DNA from 2 places in the Microcoleus sp. Pol11C3 genome. Region 1 is predicted to be linked to the other one. Evidence: riboswitches for the same ligand, from Rfam matches in the RefSeq annotation. Region 1 holds a riboswitch; the other holds the start of a gene.
What was found. A riboswitch is a leader RNA that binds a small molecule or an ion and turns the genes downstream of it on or off. The one in region 1 is predicted to bind cobalamin.
Positions count from the first base shown of each region.

Region 2: another riboswitch for cobalamin. It lies ahead of QUA40_RS16770 (energy-coupling factor ABC transporter permease); the one in region 1 lies ahead of QUA40_RS09040 (DUF1636 domain-containing protein).

Region 1 is NZ_JAUBQW010000026.1:32,839-37,017, reverse strand. It holds gene QUA40_RS09050 (GTP-binding protein) at 1-82, opposite strand, end outside; gene cobW (cobalamin biosynthesis protein CobW) at 264-1,298, opposite strand; gene QUA40_RS09040 (DUF1636 domain-containing protein) at 1,485-1,895, opposite strand; cobalamin riboswitch at 1,918-2,064, opposite strand; gene QUA40_RS09035 (serine/threonine-protein kinase) at 2,213-4,179, shown strand, end outside.
Region 2 is NZ_JAUBQW010000070.1:11,904-16,082, reverse strand. It holds gene QUA40_RS16780 (FAD-dependent oxidoreductase) at 1-1,150, opposite strand, end outside; gene QUA40_RS16775 (Uma2 family endonuclease) at 1,393-2,175, opposite strand; cobalamin riboswitch at 2,409-2,555, shown strand; gene QUA40_RS16770 (energy-coupling factor ABC transporter permease) at 2,617-3,336, shown strand; gene QUA40_RS16765 (energy-coupling factor ABC transporter substrate-binding protein) at 3,340-3,672, shown strand; gene cbiQ (cobalt ECF transporter T component CbiQ) at 3,669-4,179, shown strand, end outside.

The DNA.
Region 1 (4,179 bases):
TCAGTAGCGTAGTTTTGCCTGCGCCGAGATAACCCGTGAGAACGGTAACAGGAACTGATTCGATCGCCCCAGCAGTCACCATACTTGACCTCGATTATTTTACAATGATAACCATTATCGCTATTTTACACCAGACTTGCTGGCAGTAGTCACAATATTAAATAATGTTAATAAATTGTTCGTGAGAGCTTCTAGAGGCGAGTGTTACCAATAATATTTGCTGCAATTCAAAATATCGATCAACCCGCCCCCTCAAATTACAATTAATTGTTAATCATAGCTGCAATTCGATCGCGCTCTAACTCTCTACCAATAATCACCAGTTTGGTTTGGCGGAGTTCGGAAGGTTGCCAAGGACGATCGTAAAAATATTCTATGCGTGATCCGACACCTTGCAACACCATCCTCATCGGTTTCTTGGGAACCGCCACAAACCCTTTAATCCGATAGATTTCCTCCTGCTGCATCAAGGATTGCAGCTTTTTCACCAAAGCTTCAGGTTCAAATTCGCGATCGGCAATAAAGAAAGTCGAGTTAATATCATCATCGTGTTCGTGTTCCTCCTCAGTGTCATGGTGACTCGGGCGAGACTCCAAATCATCCTCAACCGCCGCATTAAATCCCAACAGCACATCAGGGTTAATTTCGCCACCTTTGCAGGGCACAATTTTCACACTCGGACGTAACTCTTGCTGCAACCAGCTTTGGACTTTCTGGTGAGTTTCCGCATCTACGCGATCGACCTTCGTTAAAAGTACCATATCGGCACAGGCTAACTGATCTTCAAACAATTCCTCGATCGGAGTTTCGTGGTCTAAACTAGAATCAGCCTGCCGCTGGGCCATCAAAGCATCGATATCACCGACAAAAGAACCGCTAGCAATAGCTTCGCAATCGACAACAGCAACAACACCGTCTACAGTAGCACCGGTGCGAATTTCCGGCCAGCGAAAAGCTTGAATTAAAGGTTTAGGAAGTGCGAGACCAGAAGTCTCTATTAAGATACAATCAATTTGTTCTCTACGCTTCAACAATTCCTGCATAGTCGGCAAGAATTCCTCTTGAACAGTGCAGCAAAGACAACCATTTGTTAGTTCAACAATATTGCTGCTTACATTTTCTTCTTCGTCGCAAACTTGGCAATCGCGCAGCAGTTCTCCGTCAATTCCGATTTCGCCAAATTCGTTAACCAGAACAGCAATGCGGCGACCTTGATTATTTTGCAATAAGTGGCGAATTAAGGTAGTTTTGCCGCTACCCAGAAAACCAGTGATGACAGTAACAGGAATTTTGTGCATTGATAATTTTGTGCTTATTTGGTGATGGGATATCTTCCAGGCTCTGCCTGGGAATACTAATCTAGAGGATCTGCCTCGCTGGAATAAAGGAGCGCTTTTAATACCAAGCAGAGCCTCTGCGTATGCGTTACCAGGCAAAGCCTAGGAACGAGAAGGAAAAAACTAAAGTCCTTACTACAAACCTATCTAATTTCCCAGTGGTGGAATCTTCGCCAAAACGCCTTTTTTCAAAGCTTGAGGACGCTCAGACCAAGGCAACAAACCATCCGGTTTAGCATAGTATTGACCCGCGCATTCGAGAACCGCTTCGACGCTTTCCGACTCATTTGCAGGTAAATCACCAAACAGATAAGTGTACTTTCCCACAGCCGCAAAAGACACCGCACAAGAGTGACTGCAAGCACTCATGCACTCAACTTCTTGAATCTCAAATTTATCAGAAAACTCCCAATTTTTAGCGAGTTGCGACAAATTTTCCATAAATTGTTGGCCGCCGCTTTTACCTTCGCGCTTGCCGTTTTTCCAAACACTAGCGCAAGCAGTGCAAACAAATAGACTGTGCTTTGTGCGTACAGCCGCATTAATTCCATCCATCATCCGTACCTCGCAGATGCGTTCAAAAGTGAGTTAGATATCGGCGGGCATTCTGACTTGAGAAACCACAAGGGTTTCATTACAGTTGCGGGACAGCGCCGGACTTGCACCGAACTTTCCCCGTTTCCTCTAACGGCTGCTCCCCGCTAGAACCGATCGCGAATTCAAATCTTACCACACTTGCCGCCCTTTCCCTAAAAAGTTATCTTGGTAAGAGCGCTTTTTAATATCTACCCACATAAATTAACCCCGTTCGTAGTAAGGACTTTAGTCCTTCTTAAATAACGGTTAAAGGACTGAAGTCCGAACGATCAAACCTTATGAACGCTTTTCCCGACTTTTCCACACATGGCTATCAAGTATCCCGCGAACTCGGATACAACAGTTTGGGCGGCCGCGTCACCTATCTCGCCACAAAAATTAACACAACAAACTCTGTTGTCATCAAGCAATTTCAATTCGCCCAATTAGGTGCTAGCTGGGCGGAATACGAAGCTTACGAACAAGAAATCAAAGTGCTGGAAAGTTTGGATTTTCCAGGTATCCCCCGCTATTTCGATGCTTTCGGGACTGACAGCGGATTTTGCATGGTGCAGGAGTACAAAAATGCTGAAAGTGCGATCGCCCGGACTTTCTCGCCGCCGGATATTAAACAAATTGCGATCGCCACTTTAGAAATTCTAGCTTACCTGCAATCCCAGAAACCGCCCGTAATCCACCGCGACATCAAACCGGAAAACTTGTTAATCGATGACGAGTTAAATGTTTACCTAGTAGACTTCGGTTTTGCCCGCTTAGGAGGCGGAAACATCGCCGCCAGCAGCGTAGTCAAAGGCACGATGGGATTCATGCCACCAGAGCAAATGTTTAACCGGGTATTAACACAAGCATCCGACCTTTACGGCTTAGGGGCGACGCTGATTTGCTTATTGACTGGTACAAAATCTGTGGATATCGGCAACTTGATCGATGATAATTATAGCATTCATTTCCGGCATTTAGTTCCACCATTGCCGCAGGGTTGGATGAACTGGCTGGAGAGGATGGTAGCACCGAGATTGCAAGACCGATACAAGTCAGCCGCTGATGCTTTAGCTGTTCTTCAATCTCTGGATGTTAGCTGTTTGCCGAAAGTGAGAAGTAATCGCGATCGGCTAAATAGTATTGCTACGGACTATAGAGAAATATTAACACAATCCCTCGTAATCAGCAACCCAATTCCAGATACAATACTTTGCGGCAGATGGGAAGTCGCACCACATCCGAGTGACCCGCCGCACACACCTTACGACCACCCTTGGATCTCCTTTGAACCGCAGAATTTTGAAAACAATGAGGTTGATTGCCAAATCATAATTGATACTGGTAAATTATTGGCTGATAAAATTTACAACCGTCAGCTTGTATTGCACGCAAATTCTGAGCCTGATACTTATACAATAGAATTGCAAGTCACAACATCTCCCCTACCCATACCCCAAAATACTACTTTATTAGCTAAGGGAAGGCTGAATTTTATGTGCTGCTTTGTATTAGCAGGTTTTCTGTTGAACATGATTGCACATCTCTATTTAACCGACTACAACTATTTGACTGCTCTCGGTATTTTTTCCACTGCATTATATGGACTTGCTATGGCTGAAATCACAATCATGGCAAAATCAAATAGACTTAAGTCTAATTATTGGTTTGGAGCGTTACATAGATGGTTGACTGGATTAATTTTATATATTTTGACCGTCGTTATTTTAGTCATGTTTAACTTAATAATCTTTGACGATAATACAAGATATCAATTATTAGGTGCATTTATTGTAATAATGATTGCTCCGATCTTAACTTTATTTGGACATTTTTTGGGAAATATGAATAGACCTGTAAGTATTTTATTTCGCTTTTTATTGTCATCTGCATTATGTTGTGTATCCTATAGTTTTCTGGAATTAATATTTGGTGGAATTGATATAAAAATCCTAGGTTTTATTTTCCTTGCTCCTCTTTTTTACCTAACTGCTAATTCGGTAGTTTACAATCTAATTTCAGAGCTGACGACCCAAAAATATATTAAAGTAGATGCTACCAATATAGCCTTTATCACTGCCGGATTTGGTACTAGCTTAGGAGTAGTATTGCCAGTATTTTTAAATTTTTACACTCAACTAGAATGGGTTGAGCCAATGGAAATGGTAGCTTTAGGAGGAGTGACTATCGTCTTTCTATCAGTTACTGCTATTCCATTACTTGAACTGATTGTTTTTCGACCCAGAAGAATTCTTGCCAACTATCG
Region 2 (4,179 bases), on a different contig from region 1:
CCTCATTAGCAGGTACGCCACCTAACAGCATTTGTGCGCCAGTTAAAGGTTCTACAACTCCCGTCACATTGCCAGCGTGTCTGATATAAATTTCTGAGGCATAAGTAACAGAATTAGCCCCCAAACTCTTTAGCCAAGTTGTAATAAATAACATCTCTCTTTGCATATTAGCTGTGGGTTTGCTCCCGCTTCTAGCTAAGGCTTCCGCTTCGCTGCCGGTGACTGCAAATAAAAGCGCATTCCAGGAAAGTCTGTCATTGGGAAGTATTGCTATATTTCCTTCATCTAAAATTACGCCTGTTTCAGAAAAAGATAGTTTTCTTCCTCTAAAAGAGTGGTAAGCTACAGACAGAGCCGGCGAGCGAACATCGATGTAATCGTTGCCCGCCCACAGAGTTTTGAGATTGCCTTGGGTGTCGATCATTTCCCGCCGGAGTTCTTCTGCTAGTTTGACATCCTTGTCGGCAGCGTACAGCAAAAATTTTTGACTCTCTGCATCGGCCAGGTTGGTAAAGCGTTTTAGATAAATATAATCGAATTCTTTCAGTGCTCTTGCACTGATTCCTTGGGTTTCAAAAACGAGGGTAACTGGAAGTTCTGAGTTAGGCAGACCAAATGTTTCAAATCCCTTCCGCTTTCTCACACCGGCAGCTTGAGCTAATTCGGCATTGACAGTGGCATCAATAAATTGCTTGCCGGCATAAACTATGCCTTTAGAGGTGGTTATAGTGGCAATTTTTTGGCCTTCTTTAGTGACTGATTGAATTTCTACTTTGCTGAGGAGATCGGCCCCAGCTTGTACCAGCATTTCTTTCAGCGCTGCACTGGCTTTGCGGGGGTCAAGTGCAATTGCGGTGACGCCGGATTTTTGTAAGAATTCTTTATAGATTGTCGCCGGTGAACCAAAGGTATCTAACTTTAAAGATTGTTGAAGTTCTTCACTAATCTGACTTCTATCTAAATAAGCAAGACCGCCTCTTACCAAATGGCCGCCAATCCCTTCTTGCAAGCTTGCTTTCGACATCAGCAGAATTCGCGGATAACGCTTTGTTCGGCGAAGATATTCTCTGGAGGCAGAGATAACAGCTAGAACTCCTGGAACTTCATCACCAAAACAGATGACATCGTAAGAACGCAGATCCATGACCATTATTTAATAACCTCTCCTGATTGTCATCTTTTCGAGCTGGATCTCAATGTTTGCCGTCAAACTCTCTGTTTTTTCCAAATCTAGCTGCATCTTTCCTGATTTTTGCGATAAATATTCACACATTTCTGGATGCACAAACCCGGTTTTTTCCAGAAAATCTTTCGTTGAGGGCGATCGATCTCGCTTGAAAAACCCGGTTTCTGAGTGTCCAGAGTGCCTCAGTTTTTTACTCTTGGCTGCAATTAGCTCAGATTATCAGGATCTATCCCCAACTCCCGCAATCGCTGAGCTAGTCGATCGGAACGTTCAGCCAATCGATCGGCACGCTGGGATTCCTGTTGGGCGCGCTGGGATTCCTGTTGGGCGCGCTGGGATTCCTGTTGGGCGCGCTGGGATTCCTGTTGGGCGCGCTGCGCTGATTCTTTCACCTGTTCTTCAGGAGTCAGATAACGTTTTCCATCGGCATCATACCAATACAACCACTCCCTGGTCACCCCAGAATAACTTCCCCTTTCACAACCAATCCCCAAACCAATTTCTGGCATCCAAACTGGATGTCCTGGCTGTAATTCATACTTCCCATTGACTAACTTGTGTACTTCCAAATGAGGTTTACGACGGCGGCGGGAAGAATAAATGACATAATACAGTACGCCTAAAGCTTGATAAGTCTCCAATTTTGTACTGTATTCCTTGCGATAAGTTGGGGAAACAACTTCCAGCACAAAAGTCGGCAGAACATTTTCATCCCACAGCACGTAACTGGGACGCAATTCTTCATCATAAAATCTTTCTACACCTAAACTCAAGAAAGCATCTGGGACAATGGGCGGTTCGTCAGGGTGATGATAAATACCCATATCAATGCCAAAAAACCAGTCCATGCGTTCTGCCCAAAGTATGAGCAATATTGCTTTTAACAACCCTGGTATTAATTCTTGCAGTTCGTTATCCACAGGCGTTTCATCTGAGTCTGGTAGTTCGTCGGCGGAGGGCAAGTTCCTCGGCAAGTTGTACTGTAACATTGCGGCTTTCCTCAAAACTCACTAATATTATACCGTGGATTTGTTGAGCGATAGTTGTTTATCTGGCTACAAACTCCTTGATAAATACTAAAAGAATATTTATTTAACGAACCGCGAAGGCGCGAAGGACGCTAAGGCAGAGAAAGAATAGAAGGAAGAAGATAGGTAATATCGACTGAGTTGATCTGAATGAATTTTTGTAAAATATTTGCTGAGACTTACGCGATCGACTAAACTATGTCTAACCAGTCGGTTCTAATGGGGAGCAGCCGTTAGAGGAAACGGGGAAAGTTCGGTGCAAGTCCGGCGCTGTCCCGCAACTGTAATGAGAGTCTTGTCGCTTTCTGAGTCAGAATGCCCGCCGATGTGTTAGTTTACATAGTCTCATCTGCGAGGTTCAGCGTGAAGGCCAGAAATCGGAAATTAGTCAGCCTGGGATTGATGGCTGGCTTGAGTTGTTATATTGTCCTGGGCTCGGCAACGCCCGCCGCAGCTATGCACATTTCGGAAGGTTTTTTGCCGGTGCAATGGGCTGCATTTTGGTGGATGGTGGCGTTGCCTTTTTTTGCAGTAGGTTTGCGCTCAATTACTCGCATTACAAAAGAACACCCGGAACTTAAACTATTGCTTGCTTTGGCGGGTGCCTTTACTTTTGTTCTTTCTGCTTTAAAAATTCCCTCGGTAACGGGCAGTTGTTCTCACCCGACGGGTACCGGTTTGGGTGCAATTTTGTTCGGGCCTTCGGTGATGGCGGTACTGGGGGCTTTAGTCCTGTTGTTTCAAACGTTACTGTTAGCGCATGGTGGCTTGACAACGCTGGGAGCGAATATGTTTTCTATGGCAATTGTTGGCCCTTTTGCTGCGTATTTTATCTATCAATTGCTGTTGCGAACTGGTAGCCAGCGGGCGGCAATTTTTTGTGCTGCGGCTTTGGCAGATTTGCTGACTTATGTGACGACTTCGATTCAATTAGCGTTAGCTTTTCCGGCAGCAAGTGGCGGTTTTATGGCTTCGTTTCTCAAGTTTGCTGGCATCTTTGCTATCACTCAAGTACCCCTGGCTATTAGTGAGGGGTTGCTGACTGTATTAGTCTGGAATTGGCTGCATTCTTACGGGAAGCCGGAGTTGGAAACTTTGAAATTATTGAGACAGGAGTCATAAGCCGTGAATCAAAAACCTACAAAAAATTACCAATCTACTTCGCGGCAAAATTGGCTTTTGGCTGGCGCGGTGATTGTTCTGGCAGCGTTTCCTCTCGTTTTTGTGCGGGGTAAATATGGCGGTGCCGATGACCAAGCTAAGAAAGCAATTACGGAAATTCAACCGGGTTATAAACCTTGGTTCAATCACTTGTTTGAGCCGGCTAGCAGCGAAATTTCAAGTCTATTGTTTGCGTCTCAAGCGGCGATCGGGGCTGGCGTAGTTGGGTACGTCATTGGGTTGTATAAAGGCCGATCGCAATCTCGGCAGCAGTCCGATCGTAAATCGTCAGAATGAACCATCAGATTGATAGTCTGGCTTATACAAATCGCTTGCGGGGGTTGCCGCCATCTCACAAGTTATCCTTTGCGATCGCCCTTTTAATTCTGTCTCTAGTTTCTGGGGCGATCGTCCAATTGTCGATCGCCCTTTGGTTGGCCGTCTGGATCGTCATCTATGCGGGTATTCCGGGGAAACTGTATTTACGGTTGCTGTCGCTACCGTTGATGTTTTTGCTGACAAGTTTGCCTGCTTTGGCGATGGGTGCGGTTGCGGGCGATCGAATCCAGGAAATTCAATGGGATATTTGGCAAGGTTGGGGCATTAGCATCGGTACTTTTTATCTCTATGTGAGCCGCCCTGGACTATACCAAGTGAGCGTGGTATTTGCCCGCGCCTTCGCATCGACAAGCTGTATGTATTTCATCCTCTTAACCGTGCCATTTACCGAAATCTTGCAGATTCTCCGACAATTACGCTGTCCAGAGTTAGTCACAGAACTGCTATTACTAATGTATCGGTTTA